Duganella zoogloeoides: one gene and its partner. The protein of the gene in region 2 interacts with the protein of the main gene of each other region in a pairwise test. Links are inferred from orthologs where the notes say so. Each region holds a gene or a part of one and is shown on either strand. Other genes may lie near its edges. The genes, in order: accC and ribD.

Evidence for each region.
Region 1: the proteins of ribD (region 2) and accC interact in binary tests that used the Escherichia coli proteins (3 or more experiments, as listed by UniProt). The link is inferred for Duganella zoogloeoides from one-to-one orthologs.

Annotation. Positions count from the first base shown.
Region 1 is NZ_CP140152.1:5,083,513-5,090,630, reverse strand. Bases 2,537-5,427 are described here. They hold accC (acetyl-CoA carboxylase biotin carboxylase subunit), read right to left. Parts: upstream 4,730-5,427; coding sequence 3,344-4,729; downstream 2,537-3,343. Other genes in these bases: aroQ (type II 3-dehydroquinate dehydratase), read right to left, coding at 5,401-5,427; accB (acetyl-CoA carboxylase biotin carboxyl carrier protein), read right to left, coding at 4,849-5,313; prmA (50S ribosomal protein L11 methyltransferase), read right to left, coding at 2,537-3,347. Outside these bases: SR858_RS22460 (carbohydrate kinase family protein), read right to left, coding at 1-831; SR858_RS22455 (DUF3426 domain-containing protein), read right to left, coding at 841-2,406; more of prmA, read right to left, coding at 2,415-2,536; more of aroQ, read right to left, coding at 5,428-5,838; SR858_RS22430 (TlpA family protein disulfide reductase), read right to left, coding at 5,932-6,474; SR858_RS22425 (hypothetical protein), read right to left, coding at 6,467-7,111. UniProt on the Escherichia coli protein: This protein is a component of the acetyl coenzyme A carboxylase complex; first, biotin carboxylase catalyzes the carboxylation of the carrier protein and then the transcarboxylase transfers the carboxyl group to form malonyl-CoA.
Region 2 is NZ_CP140152.1:4,259,250-4,266,383, forward strand. The notes cover bases 2,076-4,982. They hold ribD (bifunctional diaminohydroxyphosphoribosylaminopyrimidine deaminase/5-amino-6-(5-phosphoribosylamino)uracil reductase RibD), read right to left. Parts: upstream 4,131-4,982; coding sequence 3,021-4,130; downstream 2,076-3,020. Other genes in these bases: SR858_RS18835 (SemiSWEET transporter), read left to right, coding at 2,110-2,376; SR858_RS18840 (riboflavin synthase), read right to left, coding at 2,377-3,012; SR858_RS18850 (GspH/FimT family protein), read right to left, coding at 4,138-4,659; SR858_RS18855 (type IV pilin protein), read right to left, coding at 4,767-4,982. Also shown: ribBA (bifunctional 3,4-dihydroxy-2-butanone-4-phosphate synthase/GTP cyclohydrolase II), read right to left, coding at 1-174; SR858_RS18825 (c-type cytochrome), read left to right, coding at 397-840; SR858_RS18830 (ROK family transcriptional regulator), read right to left, coding at 788-2,017; more of SR858_RS18855, read right to left, coding at 4,983-5,222; SR858_RS18860 (pilus assembly protein), read right to left, coding at 5,219-7,134. UniProt on the Escherichia coli protein: Converts 2,5-diamino-6-(ribosylamino)-4(3h)-pyrimidinone 5'-phosphate into 5-amino-6-(ribosylamino)-2,4(1h,3h)-pyrimidinedione 5'-phosphate.

The DNA of each region.
Region 1 (7,118 bases), 820 kb from region 2 along the record:
GGCCAGGCGGCCCGTGGTTTCCCATTTCCAGCCGTTGGTGATGCCGAACAGCAGGCCGGCGCGGTAGGCGTCGCCGCAGCCGGTCGGATCCAGCACTTCGGTGGCAGGCACGGCCGGGATGTCGATGCGCTCGCCCTTGGTATAAATTTCCGAACCCTGCTCGCCACGGGTGATGATCAGCGCTTCCACGCGGCTGGCGATGTCGGCCACGCTCAAGCCGGTGCGCTCGGTCAGCAGCTCGATTTCGTAATCGTTGGTGGTGACGTAGGTGGCCTGGTCGATAAAGGTGGTCAGTTCTTCGCCGTTGAACATCGGCAGTTGCTGGCCCGGATCGAAGATGAACGGGATCTCCAGCTTGACCAGGTCGGTCGCGTGCTTTTGCATGCCCAGGTGGCCGTCCGGCGAAATGATGGCCAGCGCGGCAGGGCCGGCCTTGGCGATATCGTTCTCGTGCGCGTACGACATGGCGCCCGGGTGGAAGGCGTTGATCTGGTTGCCGTCCTGGTCGGCCGTGACGAAGCACTGGGCGTTGTAGGCGTCTTCCTTGATCAGGATGTTGTCCGACGGGATGCCGAGCTTGGCCAGGCGGGCAATATAGGCCGCGTTGTCCTGGCCCATCACGCCGACGATGCGCGGATCGCCGCCCAGCATCTTGAGGTTGTAGGCGATGTTGCCGGAGCAGCCGCCGAATTCGGTGCGCATGGTTGGCGCCAGGAACGACACGTTCACTTTATGGAGCTGGTCGGCCAGCAGGATGCTGTCGAAGCGGCCCGGGAATTGCAGGATGGTGTCGATCGCGAGCGAGCCGCAAATCAAGGAGGTCTGGGTCATGATGGTTCTTTATGGATAAAAGACTGCGATGTGATAGCCCGATGCCCTGGGCTGTTTCAATTCAAAGTAGAGTTTGACAGGTTGTTCGCTGCGTGCGGGAAACCCTTGGGCGATCTCGACTTCGGGATCGAGATAATCGCGCGGCGCAAGGACGCGGCGCAACACGGTCTTGTCGTTGGCGTCGTCCAGCACCAGTTCGATGTGCGGCCAGGCCTGGGCGCTGCCGCTGCTGTTCTTGAGCGACGTGGAGAACGAAAACGTGTTTTCGCTCAGGGTTTGCAGTTCGCCCTGTTCGATCGCCAGCTCGTCGATCTGCGACGGCAGTTCGACCTTGCAGCCGAGCGGTTTGCAGGCGGCCACCAGCGCCGGCTTGAGCGACGGCATGGCCGCTGCCAGCGGGTTGCGGAAGGTGGTCAGTCCCTGCGCGGCCAGCGCACCGAGCATCAGCACGATGCCCAGGCACAGGGCGATGGTGGTGGCGCGGCCATAGCGCTCGCGGTGGCGTTCGCGCTTGACGAAGCCGGGCTCGTCGTCTGCAGGCTCTGCCATTGGCTCGGCCGGGGCTTCGACTTCGGGCTCCTGCATGTGGTGGTCCACCACGGGCTCGGCCACCAGTGTTTCGGTGCTTTGGAATTCCGGCTCGTAATAGCGGTCTGCGGGCGGGGCGGAGACGGTGCGCAGCAGCGTGTGGCTGGGCGGAATGTCGTCTTGCGCCTGGGCGGCAAGACCGCCATGGGACAGTTGCAGCAGCGCCTGCTCGTCTTCTTCGTCGAGTTCGTCAGGGTGCGGGGAAAAGTCGAGCGTGGGTTCGCGGCGCTCGTCGCTGCGTGCCGGCCTGACTTCCCGGACGACTTGCACGGCCGGCGCCGGTTGCGCGGCCGCCATGCGGGCGTCCAGCGCGGCCAGTTCCACCTCGATCGCCGCTTGCAACTCTTCCTCGGACAGCGTGTCGCCGCTGATCAGGTCTTGCGCGGTCGGTTCGGGGGGCGGGGCGGGCGCGGGTTCGGGTTCGGCCAGTACGGCAGGCGCTGGTAGCGGCTGGGGATCACGCAGCGGCTCGGGCTCAGGCTTGGTGAGCGATACCGGCGCTGCTGGCGGCGCCGGCGGCCGAACACGCCACTGTGCGGGCAATGGCTGCGGCGCAGGTTCGGCCGCAGCAGTCCCGGCCTCATCATCGAAATCCAGGCTCAATGCCGCCACCGAGTCCGGCAATTTGACCTCAGCCATCACAGGCAGCGGGGGCAGGGCAGCGTCATCGACGTCGTCGAAATCGAGATCGAACTCGCTTGGTTCGGCGGCCGGCGCAATGGCGGCAGGAGGCGCAGCGGCATCAGGCACGGAGCCGGCAGGAGCCGCGGCAAGACGAGCAGCGGTAGAAGGAGCTGCTGCAGAAGGAACAGCAGCGGAAGAAACGGCTGGCGCAGCAGGCGGCGCCAGCGGCTCCAGCAACGCAGCATTACCGTCAAACACCTGGTTGCAGGAGCCACAGCGCACTATGCCCCCACGTAATTTCAGCTGGTCATGAGCGACCCGAAATATCGTGTTGCAGTGGGGGCATTTGGTGGCAAGCGCCATGGGTGTGATTAGCGCGCGGCGGGAACCACGTCACTGCCGAGGCGACCGTGCAGGGCGACCCAGCCATCCTGTTCGGCCCATACGCCGAGCTTGATGAACGGTGCGTAAGCGGCAGCCACTTCCTCGGCCTGGCGCGCCAGCACGCCCGACAGGATCAGTGCGCCACCGGGCGCGACGCGGCCCGACAACATCGGCGCCATCAATTTCAACGGGCTCGACAGGATATTCGCCACCACGATGTCGAACTTCTGCTCGGCATGCGCGGACTGGGCGAAGGTGTCGGGCAGGAAGTATTCGATCTCGCAATGGTTGCGCTGGGCATTGTCGGCAGCCGATTCGATCGCTTGCGGATCGATGTCCACACCCACGACTTCACCAGCGCCGACCTTCCTGGCTACCATGGCCAGGATGCCGGAACCGCAGCCGTAGTCGAGCACGGTCTTGCCGGGCGCCGGATGGGCTTCCAGCCATTCCATGCACAAGCGCGTGGTCGGATGGCTGCCGGTACCGAACGCCAGGCCCGGGTCGAGTTCCAGGATCAGCGCGTCAGGATCCGGTGCCTCGTGCCAGCTCGGCACGACCCAGATGTTCTTGCCGATGTGAATCGGTGCGAATTGCGACTGCGTCAGGCGCACCCAGTCCTGCTCTTCCACCTTGCGGGTGGTGAACTTGGGCAGCTTGGCCAGGCCAGCCTGGCCGGCGGCAGCGGCCACGATCACGGCCTGGTCGTCGGCTTCGTCGGTGAGGGCCACCACGCGGCTGTGGTCCCAGGCCGCTTCGGTCGGTTCCATGCCCGGCTCGCCGAACAGCGGACGTTCGGCGTCGGTGCCTTCATCGGCGTCCTCGACGGAGACCGACAGCGCGCCCACGTCCATCAGTGCTTCGGACAGGGCTTCGGCGTGTTCGCGCGCGATTTCGATGACGATTTCGGTCCAGCTCATTGTGGCGCTTTCGGGTTCAGGCTCAGTTTATTGAGTTCTGGCATGTCGGCCAGCTTGTGCTCGAGGTAGTGAATATTGGTGCCGCCTTCGATGAAACGGGCATCGATCATCAGCTCGCGGTGCAGCGGGATGTTGGTCGAAATACCTTCGACGACCATTTCCGACAGCGCGATCTGCATGCGGCGGATGGCCTGCTCGCGGGTGGCGCCGTACGAAATGACCTTGCCGATCATCGAATCGTAATGCGGCGGCACGTAGTAGCCGGCATATGCGTGCGAATCGACGCGGATGCCGGGACCACCCGGCACGTGCCACGACGTAATGCGGCCCGGCGACGGCGTGAACTTGAAGGCATCTTCGGCATTGATACGGCACTCGATGGCGTGGCCCGACAGCATGACGTCGCGCTGGCGGAAGCGCAGCTTCTCGCCGCAGGCGATGCGGATCTGTTCCTGCACGATGTCGATGCCGGTGATCATTTCGGTGACCGGGTGTTCGACCTGCACGCGGGTGTTCATCTCGATGAAGTAGAACTCGCCGTTTTCATACAGGAACTCGAAGGTGCCGGCGCCACGGTAGCCGATCTTGCGGCACGCTTCGGCGCAGCGGTCGCCGATCTTTTCGATCAGCTTGCGCGGGATGCCCGGCGCCGGCGCTTCTTCGATCACCTTCTGGTGGCGGCGCTGCATCGAGCAGTCGCGTTCGCCCAGCCAGACGGCGTTTTTGTGTTCGTCGGCAAGGATCTGGATTTCCACGTGGCGCGGATTTTCCAGGTACTTCTCCATGTACACTTCCGGATTGCCGAAGGCGGTACCGGCTTCGGTCTTGGTCATGGCCACGGCATTGATCAGCGCCGCTTCGGTATGCACCACGCGCATGCCGCGTCCGCCACCGCCGCCGGCCGCCTTGATAATGACCGGGTAGCCGACCTTGCGGGCGATCTGCACGATGGCTTTCGGATCGTCGGGAAGCGCGCCTTCCGAGCCGGGCACGCAAGGCACGCCCGCCTTGATCATGGTTTGCTTGGCCGACACCTTGTCGCCCATGATGCGGATCGATTCCGAACGCGGACCGATGAACACGAAGCCCGATTTTTCCACGCGCTCGGCGAAGTCGGCGTTTTCCGACAGGAAGCCGTAGCCCGGGTGGATCGCTTCGGCGTCGGTCACTTCGGCCGCGCTGATGATGGCTGGCATGTTCAGGTAGCTGAGCGTCGAGGCCGCCGGGCCGATACATACCGACTCGTCGGCCAATTTGACGTACTTGGCGTCCTTGTCCGCTTCCGAGTGGACCACGACCGTCTTGATGCCCAGTTCGCGGCAAGCGCGCTGGATACGGAGGGCAATTTCGCCACGATTGGCAATGAGGATTTTTTCAAACATGGTAGGTTCGCGTATTTCTGTGATCACCGGCAGAGACCGGTAACATCAAGTAGGGAGGGGATGCGGAAGACGGCGCGCCCGTCACCGACAGTGCGGCGGGGCGGGCGCTGAAACTCGTCTTAGCCTATCACAAACAGCGGTTGGCCGAATTCGACCGGCTGGCCATTCTCGACCAGGATCTGGGTGATCGTGCCGGACTTGTCGGCATCGATTTCGTTGAGCAGCTTCATCGCTTCGATGATGCAGAGGGTGTCGCCTTCCTTGACGGTGGCGCCCACTTCGACAAAGGCTGCCGAACCCGGCGCCGACGAACGATAGAAGGTGCCGACCATCGGCGATTTGACGATGTGGCCGGTTGGCTCGGCGGCTACGGCAGGCGCGGCTGCGGCAACCGGGGCGGCGGCTGGCGCCGGCGCTGCATGGTACTGAGGAATGCCTTGCGGCTGCATCATCACCATCTGGTTTTGCGGCATGGCCGACGATTTGACGATGCGGACTTTGCTCTCGCCTTCGGTCACTTCGAGCTCTGCGATGTCGGATTCTGCGACCAAATCAATCAAGGTCTTCAGTTTGCGTAGATCCATGTAACCCCCAGGAATATCTTGTTTTTAAGTGATGACGGCGACGCCTTTTGGGCGCAGCCGCGTTAAATTGCGCGCAGATCGCGTAGATTATCGCCTTTTAAGAACGAAGTCGATGGCAAACCGATATCCTTCGATACCGAGTCCACAGATCGTGCCACTGGCGATCGCGCTCAGGAATGAATGGTGGCGAAACGACTCGCGCTGGTAAATATTCGAAATATGCACTTCTACAAATGGAATGGCCACGCCCGCCAGGGCGTCGCGCAGCGCCACGCTGGTATGCGTGAGTCCACCCGGGTTGATGACGATGGCGTCCACGCCCTCGGTGCGGGCAGCATGGATGCGGTCGATCAACGCCCCTTCGTGATTGCTCTGAAAACAAGACAAGGTGGCGCCAGCCGCTTGCGCTTGTGCCTGGGCTGCGTGTTCCACATCGGCCAGGGTGGCGGCGCCGTAAATCTCCGGCTCCCGGGTGCCCAATAAATTCAGGTTGGGGCCGTTCAGGAGGAGGAGGTTTTTTGCCATGTTCTTGACCGTTTTCCGCGAAAGTTTCGCATTTTGCCGCCAACTGCCTGCATTGGCAAGAGAAAAAAATGCGTGTACCCAGTGTCTGGCAAGTTACAGCGTTGCCAAATCCTTGTGCAGCTCGTCAAACTTCAGCTTGCCCAGGTAAGTCTTCTTGACCTGGCCGTCGCCGCCGATCAGCACCGTGAACGGCAGGCCGCCGTTGACATTGCCGAACTGGCGCGACAGGTCCGTGCCGCTCATGCCGGCCACCAGCACCGGGTAGGTGATTTTATACTTGGCGCTAAATTCGGCGATGTTGGTTGGCGAATCGATACCGATCCCGATAACTTGCAGCTTCTTGCCGGCTTCTCCGGACGAGAGTTCGGACAGCTCCGGCATTTCCTGCACGCACGGCGCGCACCACGTGGCCCAGAAATTGACCAGCATCGCCTTGCCCTGGAACTGCGCCAGCGGCGTGGCCTTGCCAGCCGCGTCTGGCATGGTTTGCGCTAGCAGCGCCTGTACCGGACCGGTCACACCGGCCGGGGCGGTGGCCGTAATCGGCGCCGCTTCTTTCTTCATGCCGGTGTAGGCGCCGGCAGCGGCAAACAGCACGGCAACGCCGGCATAGACGGCAAGATGTTTTTTATTCATGGTTCGATTCGGAGGAGTGAGTACTGTTTGTACTGTTAACTAGTAGTGCGCGTACGGCAGCGATATCGGCCCGCTGCACCTTGTCGCCCTTGGCCTTGACCGCGCCGCGCAAATCGTCGAGCTCGTACAGTTCGGCATGCACGCCTTCCTGCTGCCACAGGAAGCTCACAGTCTCGACCGGATCATAGCGCGGACCCTTGAAGTGGGGCGACTCGGAAATGTCGATCTGCACGTTGCGGTTGAGCAGGAAGATTTCGACCTCCTTGGCGCTGTCCGCAAACAGTTGCAGGTGGATGTCGTCGTGCGGGCCGGCGGTGCCGCCCAGCACGGCGCCGGTCAGGAACGGGTTGAACTGCGCCAGCTTGTCCATGATGTCCACCGCCAGCGTGCGCAGGCGGAACAGGCGCGCCGGTTGCGTGTCCGCGTGGAACAGCGACTGGTACACGCGCACTTCGGCTTCGATCTGGACGTTGTCGGGCAGGACGTTGGCGGGCGGCGGCCGGTCGCCCATGATTTGCCTGGCGGCCTTGCGCTTGGCGGTGCCGTAGTCGGCGCCGTCCTCGGCAATCAGGCGCGCGGCGGCAGCGGCAATTTCCGCACGCAGCAGCTGGACTTCATCGATCACGTTGGGCGTCATGGACGAG
Region 2 (7,134 bases):
GAGGCACACCAGGCCGCGCGCATACTTGACCATGAAGTTGATGGCTTCCGGCGTGACGAAGTCCGCCGCGAGCACCAGGTCACCTTCGTTTTCCCGGTCTTCTTCATCGACCAGGATCACCATGCGGCCAGCGCGCAATTCGGCGACGATTTCTTCGGTGCTGGAAATTGACATTTTTAATCCTTGGGAGCTAATGCGAGAATAACCCGCTATTTTAATGGATTTACGGCACTCCCACCGCAAAAGCCCACTTTTATCCTCGGGCTGCCAGCTCGATGCTTTTCTTTTCGAAAATATTCTGTGACATCGCGAGGCAATTTATCGCTTACGCGAGACGATATTGCCCTACGGCAGCAGTTGTGCGCGTAAGATTGATCCGGCCACATGGAGACATCGATGCCTTTTAGCCCGCCCACCTGCTTGGTCCTGTGCCTGATTTTTTCGGTGCAGCAGGCGCACGCCCAGGGCGCTGCAGCGATCAAGCAGGGCCAGCGGCTGTGGCAGCAGCGCTGCACCGACTGTCACGCGCTCGACACCGACGAGACCGGCCCGCGCCATCGCGGCGTATTCGGCCGCCGTGCCGGCAGCATCAAAGGCTACGATTACTCGCGCGCGCTCAAGCGTTCGCAGGTGACGTGGGACGCCCGGTCGCTCGACCGCTGGCTGACCGATCCAGAACAGTTCATTCCGGGGCAGAACATGGATTTCAAGGTGAGCAATGCAGCCGAGCGGGCTGCGCTGATTGCTTATTTGCAAAGCTTGTCTGCGCCGGGTGTGGGCAAACCTTTTACGCAACCGGTGCAAACGCCGCGTGCAGCGCCAGGTAGGCAGCGCCAATGACATTGGCGTCCACGCCAACCTCGCCTGCCAACACCGGCGGACGGTCGACGCCCGACCAGTCGTAGCGCGTCAGCGCCGTTTCCACCTGCGCAAGCAGCAGCGCCAGCAAACCGCGCCCGAGCTTGCCATCGACGATCACCGCGTCCAGATCGACCATGCAGGCTGCGTTGCAGACAGCGTAAGCCAACGCGTCAGCTGCTTCGTTCGCCCAAGCCTGCGTGAAGCCGGACCAAGGCGCTGCGAGGGCGCGTTCGTCGCGCGCGGCGTCCACGTCGAGGCCAGCCTCTGTATAGCGCTGTTCGAGCATCGCCAGCGATGCTACGCTGAGCAACTGCGCTGGCAACCCGCCTCGTTCTCCCGGTCCGCTCTGTCTGCCCACCCCGTTTGATCCGTTTGATCCGTTTGATCCGCTTGATGCGCCTCGTTCGCCTGCGGCCGACCGCAGCGGCATGGAGCCGAGGGCACCGGCGTTGCCATGCGCACCGCAGTGGGGGCGGCCGCCCAACACCAGGCTTCCGCCAGCCAGGGCGTCAAGATACACATACAGATAATCAGGCAAATCGCGACCGCGACCGGCCAGCAGTTCGGCCACACAGGCAGCGGCGGTATCTTTGGCGAAAACCACCGGCAGCGTCGTCATCGCCTGCAAACGGGCGCGGATATCGACATTGGCCCACTCCCTGGCCTGCTCTGGCATCTGCCCCAGCAACTGGTGCCAGGTGCCCAGCGCCAGCGGCGCAGCGACTCCAATGCCGCACAACCGCGCCGCCCCGCTCGCGCCAAGTTGGGCAACAATGGCATCGAGTTGACTGGCGATGGCAGCAAACACTGCATCTACTTCGGGGTGCGGATAGACCACCTCGGCGCGAAAGCGCGCTTGGCCAGTCAGATCAAGCAGCATCACTTCCAGGCTGCGCCGGCCGATATGGATGCCGATCGCGTAGGCGCCGTCGGGGTTGAGCGCGATCGGCTGCGACGGCTGCCCTACTCTGCCGCGCACGGCTTCGAGCTTGCGCACCAGTTTTTCGTCGAGCAGCCGGTTGATGATGACCGAGGCGCTCTGGCTGCTGAGTTCAGTCGCGCGCGCCAGGTCGGCCTTGGCCAAGCTGCCAAGCCGACGCAGATGATGCAGCATGAGCCGTTCGTTGGGGCCAAGCGCGCGCAGGTTCGATGACATGGGGATAGCGGAACAGGTTGCCGGAGATTTTGTAGTATAGTTTTCCTTTAATTAATAAATCAAGTTGACTTATTAATCCAAAAGGAAAAACCATGCATTTTGACTCTACCCTGTTGGGCCTGATTGCCGCTTTTTGCACGACTGTCGCCTTCATCCCGCAAGTGCTCTTGATCTGGCGCCGCAAATCCGCTGCCGGTGTTTCCACCGGCATGTACTGCGTGTTCTGCTTCGGCGTGCTGCTATGGCTGATTTACGGCGTGATCATCGAGGCATGGCCCATCGCCATCAACAACGGCATCACGCTGATGCTGGCGTGCTCGGTGCTGGTGATGAAATGGGCCTACCGGAACAATCCGTAGTTAGCGGGTAGCAGCGCCCACCGACACCATGCGTTCCACGTAACGCGCGATCAGGTCGATCTCGAGGTTGACCTGCACGCCCACCACCAGGTGCTTCAAGGTGGTCATGGCGATCGTGTGCGGGATCAGGTTGATCGAGAACTGGCACACCAGGTCGGCGCCGGTGCCGATGTCGGTCACGCGGTTGACGGTCAGCGACACGCCGTTGACCACGATCGAGCCTTTGAAGGCCAGGAACTTGGCAAGCTCGTGATCGGCTTCGACCACCAGTTCCCACGATTCGCCCACTGGCTCGAACTTGCGCACCACGCCCAGGCCATCGACGTGGCCGGACACCAGGTGGCCGCCCAGGCGCTCGTTCAGGGTCAGCGCCTTTTCCAGGTTTACTTCGGTGAGCGTATCGAGGCCGACGGTGCAGTTGAGGCTTTCGCGCGAGACATCGACGCGGAAGTTGGACTCGTCCTTTTCCACAACCGTCATGCAGGCGCCGTTGATGGCGATCGAGTCGCCGAGCGCAACGTCGGCCAGCGGCAGGCCGCCGGCATGAATGTCCAGGCGCACGCCTGCAAACGAGCCGCCTTCGAGCGGGGTGACCGAGGCGATTTTGCCGACTGCGGCAACGATTCCAGTAAACATAAGAGTTCTCAAATAGGGGTGGAGGAACGATTAAAACGGGCCAGCAGCCGTACATCGGCGCCGATCTGCTTTACTTCGTGGAATTTCAACGACTGTTTTTGCGACAAATGCGTGAGCGCCGGCAGCGCGAACATGCCTTGCGCATCGCCCAGCAACATCGGCGCGAGGTACACCAGCAACTCGTCAACGCAACCTTCGCGGATCAGGGAGCCATTGAGCTTGCTGCCTGCTTCAACATGCAATTCATTGATCTGGCGCCGGCCCAGCTCGCGCATCAGCTCGGGCAGATCGACCTTGCCGGACGCATTGGGCAGCAGGATCACTTCGTTGCCCAGCGCGCGCAAGGCTGCGCCCTTTTCCGGGTCGCGCACGGCGGCCACGATCCAGGTGCCGCCTCCTTGCAATATCTTGGCGGCCGGGTCGATTTCAAGGCGGCTGTCGATGACGATGCGGATCGGCTGGCGCGGCGTGTCGATGCCGCGCACGTTCAACTGCGGATCGTCGGCCTTGACAGTACCGATGCCGGTGAGGATGGCGCAGGCGCGCGCACGCCAGGCGTGGCCGTCGGCGCGGGCCCGCTCGCCCGTGATCCACTGGCTGGCGCCGTTGTGCAGCGCGGTCATGCCATCGAGGCTGGCGGCGGTTTTCATGCGCACCCACGGCAGACCACGCGTCATGCGCGAGAAAAAGCCGATATTCAATTCATAGGCTTGCTCGGCCAGCAAACCGCTGCTCACCGCAATACCGGCTGCGGCCAGCTTGGCCATGCCCTGCCCTGCCACCAGCGGATTGGGGTCTTCCATGGCCGCCACCACGCGGGCCAGGCCGGCGTGCACCAGCGCGTCGGCGCACGGCGGCGTGCGGCCGTGGTGGCTGCACGGCTCGAGCGTGACGTACGCCGTGGCGCCGCGCACGTCGTGGCCACGGGCCTGCGCGTCTTTCAATGCCTGGATTTCCGCGTGGTCGCCGCCCACCTGCTGGGTGACGCCGGCGCCGATCACTGCGCCGTCGCGCACGATCACGCAGCCGATGTGCGGATTGGGCGACGTGGTGTACAGGCCGCGCTCGGCCCAGGCCAGGGCCAGGGTCATGCCCTCGGTATCGTTGTGGATTCTCACTATGTCCTTAATCTAATGCGCCTGTGCAGGCAGCCTCCACGGCCGGATCGCACACGCGCAGCCGGCCCAGCATATTGATCTTGATGTTGCGGACGTTGTCGCCCAGCGCCAGCGACAGCGTGCCCCAGCGGGCGGCCAGGCTGTTCGCTGCGCTGCAACTGCGTCCCGCACCATTATAAGCAACGTAGGCTGGCGGCGCTTTGGAAGAGAACGAAATGCCCATCCGCAGGCCATCAGGCAGCGGGCCGCGCCGGAAGATCGCGGTCTCGCCGGCATCGGGCCGGCGGTTGCCGTTGGCATCGACAAACACGATCCAGCCGCCCCGCCAATCGATGCCGCCAGGGTCGAGCGGCGCCAGCATGACCATGCTCCCGCGCGCGATCGCCTGCGAGCGGGTGAGATCGATGGCGGCCACCAGGTCGGTGACGGCAGCGCGCAACCGCTGGCGCTGCATCGTCTGCTGATAGGCGGGCGCAGCGGCGGCTAGCAGGATGCCGGCCAGGGCAAGCACCAGAAGCAACTCGACCAAGGTGACGCCTGCTGCTGTGGCGGCGCGCCTGCCAGGGCATCGGGGCGACGGTTGGCGAATATGCATCGTGTCAGTGGCGTGCGCGGTGTGCATGGTATGCCCGGAATTTAGCGCCAGCAATCGGCCCGTGGCCCACCTGCCTGGCGCAGACCACTGCTGGTCAATGTCAACTCGCCGCAGTCGGCGTCGCGAAAGCGCGCGTCAACCCGGGGCGTGCCGGGTGTGGCGACCAGTTGCACGCACGTGTCCAGCGTGTGGCCATCGCAGGCTTTACCTTCGATTTCGTAGCCGCTGGCCGGTGCGGTGGCGCCGCTCCACCACTGGAACTGGCGCTGTTCGGGGTCATCGCCTTGCACGGCGGGGCCAAAGGCGAGATAGCTGCCGTGCTGGGTGAAGTAGCGCTCTTGCTGCAACATCAAACGCTGCATGGTGGCTTGCGCTTCGTGGCGGCGGGTGCGCACCAGGTGGTCATTCCACGCCGGCGCGGCAACAGCCGCCAGCAGCATGGCGATGACGCATACGACCAGCAGTTCAATCATCGAAAATCCGCGCGGCGTGTTCATGGCACCGCCCGTTGCGCTTGGTGCGCCTGGTTCGCCTGGTTCGCTTGAGGCTGCTGGTATGCCTGGTGCAACTGGCGCCAGTTTGCTACCTCGCGCCAACTGAGGCGGCCGGCGCGTTTGCGGGTGTGGACCGTGCCCAGCACCGGTTCGCCCTGTGGCCCGGGTGTGCCGATGGCGAAGTCCTGTTCCAGGTTTGCCCGGCCGGTGGGCTCCCGCGCCGTGGGGGGCTTAATGGATGGCACTGGCAGCAACAGCGGCCGGGGCACGTATCGTGTGGTGCGTTCGGCAACGACAGGCGGCGGCGCTTCCAGCGTGGGCGGCAATCTGGCGGTAACGCTTTGGCCGAGCGCCAGGCCGGTCAGCACGTTGAGCACGTAAGTTCGGCTGTGCGCGGGCGAGCAGGATGCGCCAGGATTGCCCGGTGTGGTCGGCGTGGTCGGCGTCCCCGGGGTGGCAGGTGTGCCCGGCTGGCCCGATTGCCCGGACTGGCCTCCCTCGTTAATGGGCAGCACGGTATTAAATGCCAGCGCACCGTTCACCAGTACGCCACTATCGAGGCTGCGTTCGCCGGTGGTGGACGATGCCAGCAAGTCCATGTACCAGCCCATGCTGCCTGGCGCCATCGCTTCGCCTTCGATGGCGAGGCGTTCGCTCGCCGGATCGCCTTTGAGCTCGCGCCGCGTAAGCTGGCGCCGGCCGGAGACAGGTTCGGGCGGCGTGCGCAGGCTGTCGCGGATGGCGTAATAGGTTTGCGGCGCGAAGCGGGCTGGATCGCGGTCGGCCTGTTCGATCAGCTTGCCGGTGCCGAACAGCACCAGGTAACCGCCATTGTCGGCGTGAGCCACTTGCGGCAGTTGCGCGATAGGCTGGCGGCGGCCGCTGGCATCGCGCGCAACAAACAGCGGTGATAGCGACGCGTTGTCCGCTAGCGGTTGCGCCTGTCCTGTCTGAGCCGTCTGAACCACCGGTCCCGTCTGGACCGTCTGGACCGTCTGGATGATCTGCCCCGTCCGCACCGTCTGAATCACCTGCCCCGCCTGGCCGGCCTGCGCCGCAAGGCTCCACGATGGACCGGCCGTCAAGTCGAAGCGCCACAGATTGCCTTGCAGGTCGCCGGCGTACGCGTAGCGGGCGGCGCCCTGGCGATCGGCCACCAGCGCTGGCGCGTACAAGGCATTAGGCAAGGTGGCGTCCGCGATGGGGGTGCGCAAGCGGTAGTAATTGTCGTTGAGGCGCCAGGGCGCATTGCGCGGCTTGTCCAGCGCCAGCAGGAACAAGGCGCCGTCGCCGGAAGGGCTGGCGTTGCCGTCGGCAGCGTAGTTGTTCAAGCCGCTGGCGACGACTGCAAAATAGCGATAAACCGGTGCGCCGCCGTACGTGCCCACGCGCAGCTTGGCCAGTTGCGGTGTGCTGGTGACGTTGCCGATATTGGGATCGTGGCGGTCGGTGAATTCCCACAGCACGCCGCCCTGTTCTGCAAACCGGACGGGATCGGTGATATCGAGCGCGAACACGCCTTGCGCACCGCCGCCCATACCGGACACCAGCACCGTGCGCGCGCTGCCGGCGATCATCACGTCGCCCGCCTGGGTCGGACCATCGACGTAGGCGCGGTGTACATAATCTTTATCGGCCAGCCGGTGCAACGCACCGAACAGCGCGGCCGGGACGTAGGCAAACAGCTCGGCGCCATCGGCAGCATTGAAGGCATGCAGCATGCCGTCGTTGGCGCCAAGATAAAGCATGTCCGGCCGCGCCCGCACCAGCCCCTGTGAGGATTGGCCCACGTTCACCGGCGTGCTGTGGACCGAGTTGCCCAGCACGCTGCCGCGTGCGCGGAATAGCGTACCTTCTGCGCTGCGCTCGCCGCGTAACCAGGCCAGGCGTTGCGGGCCGCTGCCGTCGCTGGCAG